DNA from 2 places in the Exiguobacterium sp. UBA6282 genome. Region 1 is predicted to be linked to the other one. Evidence: riboswitches for the same ligand, from Rfam matches in the RefSeq annotation. Region 1 holds a riboswitch; the other holds the start of a gene.
What was found. Region 1 has a riboswitch for FMN ahead of B2751_RS07895 (ECF transporter S component). Riboswitches for the same ligand answer to the same signal wherever they lie in the genome.
Positions count from the first base shown of each region.

Region 1 (5,304 bases):
CATTGCGAACAGTTGGTTCGATTTCCTGTCCGCCGTTCGCTAAGATGACACGACGTGATGCGAGATTATCAACACCACACGTCAATAGTACTTGATCAAGTCCACGCTGACGCGCTTCTTCAAGCGCAAGCTGAAGACCTGTCGTCGCATACCCTTTCTGACGCTCGGATGGTCGGATCCCGTATCCGATATGTCCTCCATACAACTTCAAGTTCTCCGTTAAATCATGCCGGAAGTTCAATGCGCCGACAATTCGTTGTCCATCGACCATCCAGTACGTCGAATGCGTGACAAGACCTTCTCTGACTGTCGTTTCCATTTCTTTAAGCTCCGCGAAATAGGTAGCGAGCGGTTCATACGTATCCCCGACCGCTTCCGGTACGATCGTTTCGCCTGACTCTCGCCAGTCTTCTAAAAAGGCACGGTACTCCGTTTCCCACGCAAGAGTTGGTTTCATCAACTGCATCATTGGTGATTGCGCACCTCCTCTTCAATCAAACGATCGAGCCAGTCATCGATATGTTGGAACAGATAGCCCGCTTCTTTCGCAGCTGTCGTATCCATATAGAAATCGCGTTCTGGCGCAAGTGGCGATTCATCCTCTCCTTTTGCGACGATTTGGCTCGTCGTTCCCGCAATACGGTCGATTTTATCCATCAGGTCTTGAATCGATAGGACGCCGTCACTCGCAGCGTTGATCGGTCCTGTCAATTCCGAACGACCACACCATTCAAGAAAGGCAGCGGCTTCGTAACTTGAGATGTAGCCCATCTTCGCATAGTTGTTTTCAGCGATAATCGGACGACCGTCAAGCGCGCGTTTGATATGGAAGACAAGTCGTTCCGTATAATCGTCTGGTCCGAGGACAACAGGAAAACGAACGGCAACGACAGGGAAGGTCGCGCGTTGGAAGAAATAACTCTCCGCTTGGCGCTTTCCTTCGCCATACCCATGTTCCTTCTCAAGATCATATTTCCCGGGAAACGGATTGTAGGCACGTTCCGTGATATTCGCACCACCGTCTTCATAAACAGACATCGTCGACGTCAACACATAGCGTCCGACTTTTCCTTCAAACGCGTCGATCGCGAGCTTTGCTTGATACGGCGTGAAGCAAATGTTGTCATAGATGACATCCCAGTGCTGTTGGCTTAAATCCTTCATCGTACTACTTGACGTTCGGTCTCCTTTGAAAAATGTCAAGCCCTTCGCGACGGGTGGAGTATGCTCACCGCGTGTGACGATCGTCACATCATCCCCCGAATCGGCTAAACGAATTGCTAAGCGTCGTCCGAAATAGCGTGTTCCCCCGAAGATCAATACTTTTCTCATCCTGAAGCCCTCCCTGTTCGTAGTAGCATTCACTCTCTGTAATATTTCGAGTAAACTCAACAAGTCTCCTGTATGAGAGCAACAAAAAAATCGTGGACGATGTCCACGATTGGATTCATTAACAGCCACCTGGTGTCCCGGCATTCGTTGCTGTCCGGAATGATGTTCCGCAACCACACGTTGCGATGGCATTCGGATTCGTGATCGTGAATCCGCCACCAAGCATTGACTGTTTATAATCGATTTCCAGTCCTTTGACGACCGGATAATCCTTTTCGTCCACGATGACGGTCACGCCGTGCTGTTCAAAAACGAGATCCGTTTCTTTTTGTTGATCGAATCCCATTCCGTACGACAGACCACTACATCCACCACCTTGGACGAGCATCCGAAGATTTCGTTCATCTGCTGGTGCCTGCGCCATCATGTCCTGGACTTGTAGCGCTGCTGCCTCCGTTAAATGGATCATGTCATCACCTTCCTTTTCTTTAGTATACGCAACTTCTGAGCGAATCGAAACCTAGTTGCTTGAAACTATCTTGAATTCGTTGTATAAATGGTATGTACAATAAAATAATCGTTCCATCTTCAGGGCAGGGTGAAATTCCCGACCGGCGGTAAACAACTCTTTTTAAGTTGAAGCCCGCGAGCGAATAGGGCGCTATTTGCTGATTCTGTGTAATTCAGGAGCCGACAGTACAGTCTGGATGGGAGAAGATGGCGGCATGAGTTTGAATTTGATCGATTTTGCAATAATCGATTAGGTTTATTTAATGCGGACTTCTCCCCTGTTGATCTGATCAATAGGGGTTTCTTTATGGTCGCAGTCATGCCAATACTTCATCGAGAGGAACGAGCAAAAGGAGACAATACTCGTATGAAACGCACACAAAAAATGGTCACTCTGTCAATGTTAGGTTCAATCTCATTTGTTCTTATGCTTATCAATTTTCCACTACCGTTCTTACCAAACTATCTGAAGATCGACTTCAGTGATGTTCCTGCTCTTGTCGCAGCGATCATGTTCTCACCGGTCGCAGGTGTCATCGTCGAAGCATTGAAGAACGTGTTATACTACATCTTCCGCGGAAGTGGTGTTCCGGTCGGAGAATTCGCGAACTTCGCTGCAGGCGTCGCATTCGTACTACCTGTCAGCTGGTTCTACCACAAAAAGAAATCAACACAAGGTCTCGCAACTGGTCTCGTCGCTGGTACGATCACGATGGCACTCGGTCTTGCGATCCTCAACTATATCTTGATCCTTCCAGCGTATGCATGGTTCCTCGGTATGGATTACATGGCGGATCCAGCTGTCAAATGGACAGCGATCACTGCCGGTATCTTACCGTTTAACGTCATCAAGGCTTTGTTCATCTCGGCACTCTTCATTCCATTGTTCTTGAAACTACGCCCATGGATGATGCGCCGCCAACAATCTGCCTGATCCGAAAAGCTGCGCCCGCTGACGGACACGAATCCCCTCGTTCAGACGAACGAGGGGATTTTTTGGCTGTCCATGCTCACAGCTCATTCTCTTCGATTTTCAGGTAAATCTTTTCAAGCAACTCTTCCGGCGTTTCACCTACGACGGTCTCACCATCTACGAGACAAAAATGGTCAAGCGAACAAATCCCGCAATAACCGAGGCAACCGTATTCGACGACGTCAACATTCGGGTCACGTTCAAGTTGCTCCATGACGACCTGTGTACCAGCCGCTAAGTTACTAATACAAAATTCAATAATCGGATTCACTTTTTTTCCTCCTTCAAGCAGGAAACGACCTGCCTCATGTCGTATTATACAAGGTCAGACTGATTTAGGGGAACTAAGGGGGATTTTACGTTATGAAGCAATTGATCGTACTCGGCGGAGGTTATGGTGGAATGCGGATTTGTGAGCGATTCAAGGACGAGGAAGTTGCCGTCACGCTCGTCGACCGTCTACCGTACCACGCACTCAAAACGGAATACTACGCACTCGCAGCAGGTACATTATCAGATCGGGATGTCCGGATTGAATTTCCGGAGGGGAAACATCTTACCTATAAATATGGACATGTCATCAAAATCTCACCAGAGACGAATACAGTCCATCTGCAGGACGGATCAGAATTATTCTATGATGACTTAATCATCGCCCTCGGTTGCGAGGATAAATACCACAACATTCCGGGTGCTCAAGAATTTACATACAGCATCCAGACACTAGAAGAATCACGGAAGACACAACAAGCGATTTATGGTCTGTCACCGGAATCCGTTGTCTCGATCGTCGGTGCTGGTCTATCTGGTGTCGAACTCGCCAGTGAACTGCATGAGAGCCGGAAGGATTTGACGATTCGTCTATTCGACCGCGGTCCATCCGTCTTGTCGTTCTTATCCGATAAAGTCTCGTCTTACGTTCAGGAATGGTTCGAGGAACATGACGTTGAAGTCATCAACAACTCGAATGTCACGCTCGTCACAGCGGACGATGTGCGAAACGGCGACGATACGTATCCATCCGACTTAACGATTTGGACAGCTGGTACGCAGCCGGTCAAAGTTGTACGCGATCTCGGCTTTGCTGCGGATAGTGGCGGTCGGATCAAATTGACGGAACATCATCACGTACCGGAATACGATAACGTCTTCGTCATCGGTGATTGTGCAAGTCTACCGTATGCACCAAGTGGTCAACTCGCAGAACATCAGGCAGAACAAGTCGTCGATGTCTTACAAGCCAAGTGGCAAGGAAAGAAATTACCGAAGCTGCCAGAAATTAAACTGCGCGGGATGCTCGGTTCACTCGGAAAATCAGATGGTTTCGGAATCGTCATGGGCAAACAAGCACTGACGGGGAAAGTCCCACGTCTCTTGAAGTCCGGTGTCTTATGGAAACACAAAAAGATTAAATGAGCAAAAGAGGTGTCCCAAGCTTTGGGATACCTCTTTTTCGTTCATCCCGCCTGATCCAGCTTCGCATCGATTGCCGCTGTGATCGTCTTGAGTTTGACGTACCCCTCATCAATCATCTCATCATCGAGCACGATCAGTGGATAAAAATAGACATCCTCTTTCAGCGCTTCCGTCCATTGATCTGATGTTGCTGTCACGAAATCAACATAGCGAAGCGTCATCGCTTGCTCATATTTCCGCCCGAGGACGGCTTGTAGCCAACTGAATGTCTCTTCCGAGCTAGGTGCCCCGACACAACTCGGACAGGTGACCGCTGTTCCGTAAACCGTGATTTCCATCTTGAAGTCCCCCTTTTCAATTCACTCCTCTTTAGTATACAAGTTTTCCAGATTGAGAACATTTTTCAACCCTGTTACAATGAAACTATACGAAAGGATGTGTTTACGCATGGAAATGTTTGATCAAGTGAATGAAGTTCTTGAAAAATTGCGTCCGTTCCTTCTTCGTGATGGAGGAGACGTTGAACTCGTAGATGTAGAAGACGGAATCGTAAAACTCCGTTTGATGGGAGCTTGTGGTAGCTGCCCAAGTTCAACAATCACATTGAAGGCCGGTATCGAACGTGCCCTTCTTGAAGAAGTCGCTGGCGTCGTCGAAGTCGAACAAGTCTTCTAATACATGAAATCCCGAACGAATTCTCGTTCGGGATTTTTTGATTCATAGAATCCATTCAGCTAACGTATCAACCATGTATGTCGGTTGACGATCCTGCCCTTGAATGAAGACTGGTGTATGGACGCCAGAATTGACGTGCATCGTCCGGATACCTCCATTGATCCCGAAAAGAATGTCCGTATGGTAGTTGTCTCCGACCATGATGACGTCTTCTTTTGACAGACCAATCATTTCTGTCGCGATATCGACCATGACTGGTTCTGGTTTACCGATGAAGAACGGTTCCTTCTCCGTCGTCACGCGCAGGACGGACGTCAAAGCACCATTACCTGGCAGGAAACCACGTTCGGTCGGAATCGCGATATCACCGTTCGTTGAAATAAACCGGGCACCGGCAC
Region 1 covers NZ_DJUM01000024.1:29,851-35,154, reverse strand. Annotated here, with positions in the region: gene B2751_RS07910 (GNAT family N-acetyltransferase) at 1-469, opposite strand, end outside; gene B2751_RS07905 (NAD-dependent epimerase/dehydratase family protein) at 466-1,332, opposite strand; gene B2751_RS07900 (HesB/IscA family protein) at 1,451-1,801, opposite strand; FMN riboswitch at 1,913-2,055, shown strand; gene B2751_RS07895 (ECF transporter S component) at 2,210-2,776, shown strand; gene B2751_RS07890 (YuzB family protein) at 2,853-3,086, opposite strand; gene B2751_RS07885 (NAD(P)/FAD-dependent oxidoreductase) at 3,179-4,231, shown strand; gene B2751_RS07880 (DUF1462 family protein) at 4,273-4,569, opposite strand; gene B2751_RS07875 (NifU family protein) at 4,679-4,906, shown strand; gene B2751_RS07870 (TIGR01457 family HAD-type hydrolase) at 4,949-5,304, opposite strand, start outside.

Region 2 (5,304 bases), on a different contig from region 1:
ACCTTCGTAAATCATGATGTGTGTCCTCCTTGGATATCGAGCCAGTGCCCGAGTTTCGTTTGTTTTGTTTTCAGATAACGCTGATTTTCCGGTTCAACGGGTACTTGATGGGGAACACGTTCGATGACTTCAATCCCCTCTTGCTCGAGCACCCGTTGTTTGTCTGGATTGTTCGTCATCAAGCGAATCTTCGTCACGCCAAGATCACGCAACATGTTGGCCGCGACCGTATAATCACGCATGTCTGTCGGATAACCGAGTGCATGGTTCGCTTCGACTGTATCGAGTCCTTGTTCCTGCAACTCGTACGCTTTCAACTTCGCCATCAGACCGATGCCGCGTCCTTCCTGACGTAGATACAAGACGGCTCCACCTTCTCGTTCGATTCGCTCAAGTGCAGAATCGAGTTGTGGACCACAATCGCAACGTTTCGAACCGAAGACATCCCCTGTCAGACATTCCGAGTGCAGACGGACGAGCATCCCATCGTGCGCTTCACCGGATAAGACGGCGACATGTTCTTTCTTATCTTGCGTCGTATAGCCGACCATCCGGAAAGCTCCGAATGTCGTCGGAAGCAACACTTCCGCTTCCCGCGTCAATGGACGCTCGAGATACGCGACGAGTGCCTCGATCGTGATCAGTTTTAAGTCGTGTTCTTCCTTATAGAGAAGCAAATCATCCACCCGTGCCATCGTGCCATCTTCCTTGATGATTTCACAAATGACGGCAATCTCATCGCTACCGGCAAGACGGGCAAGGTCAACACCTGCTTCCGTATGTCCGCGTCGTTCCCGAACACCGCCCTCTTTTGCGATCAACGGGAAGATGTGACCCGGTCGTTTGAAGCGCTCCGGTCCATCCGTCAGCATCCGCTGGATCGTCAGCGAACGCTCTTCGGCACTGATGCCGGTCTTCGCTTCTTCATGATCAATGCTGAGCGTGAATGCCGTACCGTGCGGGTCCGTATTATTGTCCGTCATCGGCGAGAGATGTAATCGCTCTGCCACATATGGACTAACCGGAACACAGACGAGTCCTTTTCCATACGTAATCATGAAGTTGATGTTTTCTGGTGTCGCGTGTTCTGCGAGCATGACGAGATCGCCCTCATTCTCACGATCCTCGTCATCACAGACGATGATCGGTCGTCCGTTCTTCAAATCTTCTATCGCGTCTTCAATCAAGTCGAATCCGTTCATTACATGTCGCCTCCTAAGAATGCTACCCAGTCCGTCTGTTTCTCATGTTGCGTGAAATGATAGAGATGTTTTGCCATCATGTCACACTCGATATTGACGACTGCGCCGCTTGCCAATCGATCAAACGTCGTCACTTGACGGGAATGCGGAATCAATGAAATCGAGATCGTTTCCGGCGTGACGCGTTGCAAGGTCAGGCTCGTGCCGTTGATCGCGATTGATCCTTTTGGAATGCAATACTTTTGCCACGATCCGACATCAAACGTATACACCATCGCTTCTCCGTCCGGTCGCCGACTGATTAGTCGTGCCGTCCCGTCGATGTGCCCACTGACGAAATGTCCACCGAACCGACCGTCTGCCGGCATCGCCCGTTCGAGTTGCAACGGGTTTCCGACCCGGTACGTGCCGAGTGCTGTCGAACGAATCGTGTCATGGACAGCATCCGCCGTAAAACCGGTTGGGCTCATTGACGTGACCGTCAAACAAATCCCGTCGACGGCGATGCTGTCACCAATCTTCGTTCCTTCGAGCACCCGGTGCGCTTCAATTTCAAGTGCTAATCCATTCGGTCGCGGAATCTTTCGTTTTAAGGTCCCGACTTCCTCAATCAATCCGGTGAACATATCGTCTCCTCCTTTCGGATGTACGTCAGATGGAGATCCGGTCCGACCGTTTCAATCTGATCGATTTGAAAACGTTCTTCGATATCATGTCGTCCGTTCCAGGCAGTCCCTTCAAAAATCGACGGGGCTTGGTAGACTTCAATCTGGTCGACGAGATCTGCTTCAAAGAATGTGGCTTGAATCGTCGGTCCACCTTCAATCAAAACGCTGCGGATGTCTTGTTCGTATAAGCGTTTAAGAATCGCTTCCGGCGTCTCATATTCACCGACGAGCACCGTCACTTGATCATGACTTATCCGAGGAACACTCGTCAGCCAGTACGTTGGATTTTTTCCATCGCAAAAGACTTGCGCGGTCTCTGGCACCCGACCACGGCGATCGACGATTACTCGAATCGGCTCGATACCTGACACTGCGCGTAAAGTCAGTGCTGGATCATCGACGAGCACCGTTTCACTTCCGACGAGGATCGCATCATGGCGACCACGCAGGGCGCGACCATTCGCGCGTGCTTCTTCTGACGTGATCCAGCGCTGTTCCCCCGTTGCCGCGATCCCGTTCATCGTCTGAGCGATTTTGACGGTCACGGTCGGACGTTTCCGTTCGATCGTTTTCCAAAATGTCTCGTAGAGGACTTCCGCTTCATGCCGTAACAAGCCGACTTCGACTTCGATTCCCGCGTCTTGAAGCCGTTTGATCCCTGAACCAGCGACAATCGCATGTTTGTCTTCCGTTGCGACGAAAACCCGTTTGATCCCGGCTTGTAGAATCGCTTCCGTACATGGTGGTGTCTTACCATTATGGTTGCATGGCTCAAGCGTCACGTAGAGATCAGCACCACGGGCGGCCTCTCCTGCCATTCGCAAGGCTTCGACTTCCGCGTGCGGACCACCGGCAAACCGGTGCGCACCAAAACCGATGATGCGTCCTTGTTTGACGATGACACAGCCGACACTTGGATTCGGACTTGTTTGTCCGTTTAACATATGTGCTAATTGCATGGCATAACTCATCATCTGTGACATCGCGTTCGCTCCTTTCAAATAAAAAAGACGCCCCTTGAAAAAGGGGCGTCTGTATAGAAGGGTTCACGAAATACACGGTTCGCCTTCTGCTTTTTCGCATGCAGAAAGAGACCATCTCCTGAAAACATTTTTTCAGAAAACAGCTTGAATCGCGTCGTTTCGTTCTTCTCCCATCCGGACTTTACCGTCGGCCCTGGAATCTCACCAAGTCAGCCATGATGCGTACATCACGGGTCGCGGGCTCGTCGATCGATCGATCGCATCACCGCCGGTTGGGATTTTCACCCTACCCCGAAGAACTGGATTATTGAGTTATACAACTTTAGCCTAGCATATCTTTTTCAAGAAAACAAAGCGCAAATGTTTCGGTATTGGCTCTTTTATGATTTCGCTCCACTTCTGTTACCCCTCCCCAATTCGTGATCTACTGGATACTAAAAATGACTGGAGCACCTGATATCAGTGCGTCCAGTCATTGTGTTCCGGTTACAAATAACCGTTCTTCCGGTCGTGGAATTCTTGGGCAATCGCTCCGCGTGTCCGTTCATCAGCGAGGACGCGAAGTGCTGTCCGTGCGAGGATTTTAGCGCCTGCGATCAACGCTTCATCCCCTGCTTCCGAACGGGCTGCTTCTTTGAATGCTTCTGTATGGGCGACGAGATCGTCCGGACCAATCTTGATATACGGATGGATTGTCGGGATGACTTGACTGATGTTACCCGCGTCCGTCGATCCAAGACCCGGTCGTTCGTCGAGGTGCACGATTTGCCCAAGCGCCTCTGCTTCTTCTTGGAAGAGACGATCAAACGTCCGGTTGAAGACAAGATTGTCGACTTCATTTTGGAAAGCGATGACGTCAAGCGTCGCCCCGATCGCAAGTGCCGCACCTTGCGCGACCGCTTTGACTTTCTCCGTGACGGCATTCAGCCGTTCCCGTGTCGTCGCCCGAATGAAGAAACGTGCTTTTGCGTATTCCGGAATGATGTTCGGCGCATCGCCACCATGCGTGATGATCCCGTGGATCCGGACATCGTCCGGTAACTGCTGACGTAAGGCGTTGATCCCATTGAAGAGCTGAATGACAGCGTCGAGAGCGTTGATGCCTTCTTCCGGTGTCGCCGCTGCGTGCGCGGGACGACCCGTAAAGGCAAAATCGAGCGGATCAACCGCAAGCGAGGATCCCGTGATCCGCGTTTGTCCGGACGGATGGACCATCAAGGCCGCATCGATTCCTTCAAGCAACTGGTGTTTGACGAAACTGCCTTTCGCACTTCCGTTCGGCCCACCTTCTTCGGCTGGCGTTCCAAGCACGACGACACTCCCACCGACTTCATCAAGCACTTTGCTGACCGCGATCGCCGCTGCGACACTCGTCGTTCCGATGATATTATGACCGCATGCGTGTCCGATGCCCGGCAACGCATCGTACTCAGCGAGAAAGGCAATTGTCGCGCCAGGTCGGTCGCTTGACTTCTTCGCGAAGAACGCGGTCTCGTGCCCTGCGACGCCGAGTTCTACTGTAAAGCCTTCTGCCGTCAAACGCTCTGCATGTAGCCGCGAAGCAAAGAATTCCTCGTTACCGATTTCCGGCGTCGCATGAATCCGGTGGCTCGTCTCAAGATACGATTCCCGTTTTTGTTCGATGTCCTGTTCAATCGTCTCTACCCATGTCGTGCGTACTGGCGTCGTCATGCTATCCACTCTCCTTTAGAATTTATTCGCCGATGTCGCTTAGTGGAACGAACGTCGGGATCGAGCTACCTTTATATTCTTTTTTGATGAAAGCCGCGACATCTTTTTGTTGGTAAAGCGACGCGATCTTTTTCAGTTCTTTTTTGTTCTTGTCTTCCGTCCGTGTCGCGATGATATTGATGTATGGTTTTGCTGTCTCGTTCTCATGGACGATCGAGTCCTTGATCGGATTTAGTCCTGCGTCAACAGCAATACCGTTATTGATGATCGATGCAGCGACGTCCGGTAAGACGCGTGGCGTTTGTCCAGCGACGATCGGAACGATTTTCAGTTTCTTCGGATTTTCAACGATCTTATCGACCGATCCATTGCCGTCAAAGTCGTCCGGTAATTTGATCAAACCTGCTTCTTGTAGTAACAAGAAGGCACGTCCCATGTTCGTCGCTTCGTTCGGAACAGCGATTTTGCCACCGACTGGAATATCTTTGACGTCCTTATATTTATCTGAGTAAATGCCCATCGGTGCAATGACGGTCGTCGCAATCGGCGACAGCTTCAACTTATGTTCCTTCTTGAAGGCGTTGAAGTAGGAAATCGTCTGGAAGGCATTGGCGTCGATCTCACCCTCAGCCAGTGCCATGTTCGGCTGGACATAATCGGAGAACTTGACGAGCTCGATTTTGATGCCCTCCTTTTCCGCTTTTTTCGCGACGTAATCCCACACTTGAGTGTCTGAACCACTGACCCCGAGCTTGATCG
Region 2 covers NZ_DJUM01000013.1:66,937-72,240, reverse strand. Annotated here, with positions in the region: gene ribE (6,7-dimethyl-8-ribityllumazine synthase) at 1-15, opposite strand, end outside; gene ribA (GTP cyclohydrolase II) at 12-1,202, opposite strand; gene ribE (riboflavin synthase) at 1,202-1,828, opposite strand; gene ribD (bifunctional diaminohydroxyphosphoribosylaminopyrimidine deaminase/5-amino-6-(5-phosphoribosylamino)uracil reductase RibD) at 1,813-2,853, opposite strand; FMN riboswitch at 3,012-3,156, opposite strand; gene B2751_RS03435 (M20 family metallopeptidase) at 3,340-4,545, opposite strand; gene B2751_RS03430 (MetQ/NlpA family ABC transporter substrate-binding protein) at 4,568-5,304, opposite strand, start outside.
Region 2: it holds a riboswitch for FMN, as region 1 does, so the genes downstream of both, ribD (bifunctional diaminohydroxyphosphoribosylaminopyrimidine deaminase/5-amino-6-(5-phosphoribosylamino)uracil reductase RibD) here and B2751_RS07895 (ECF transporter S component) in region 1, are expected to answer to the same signal.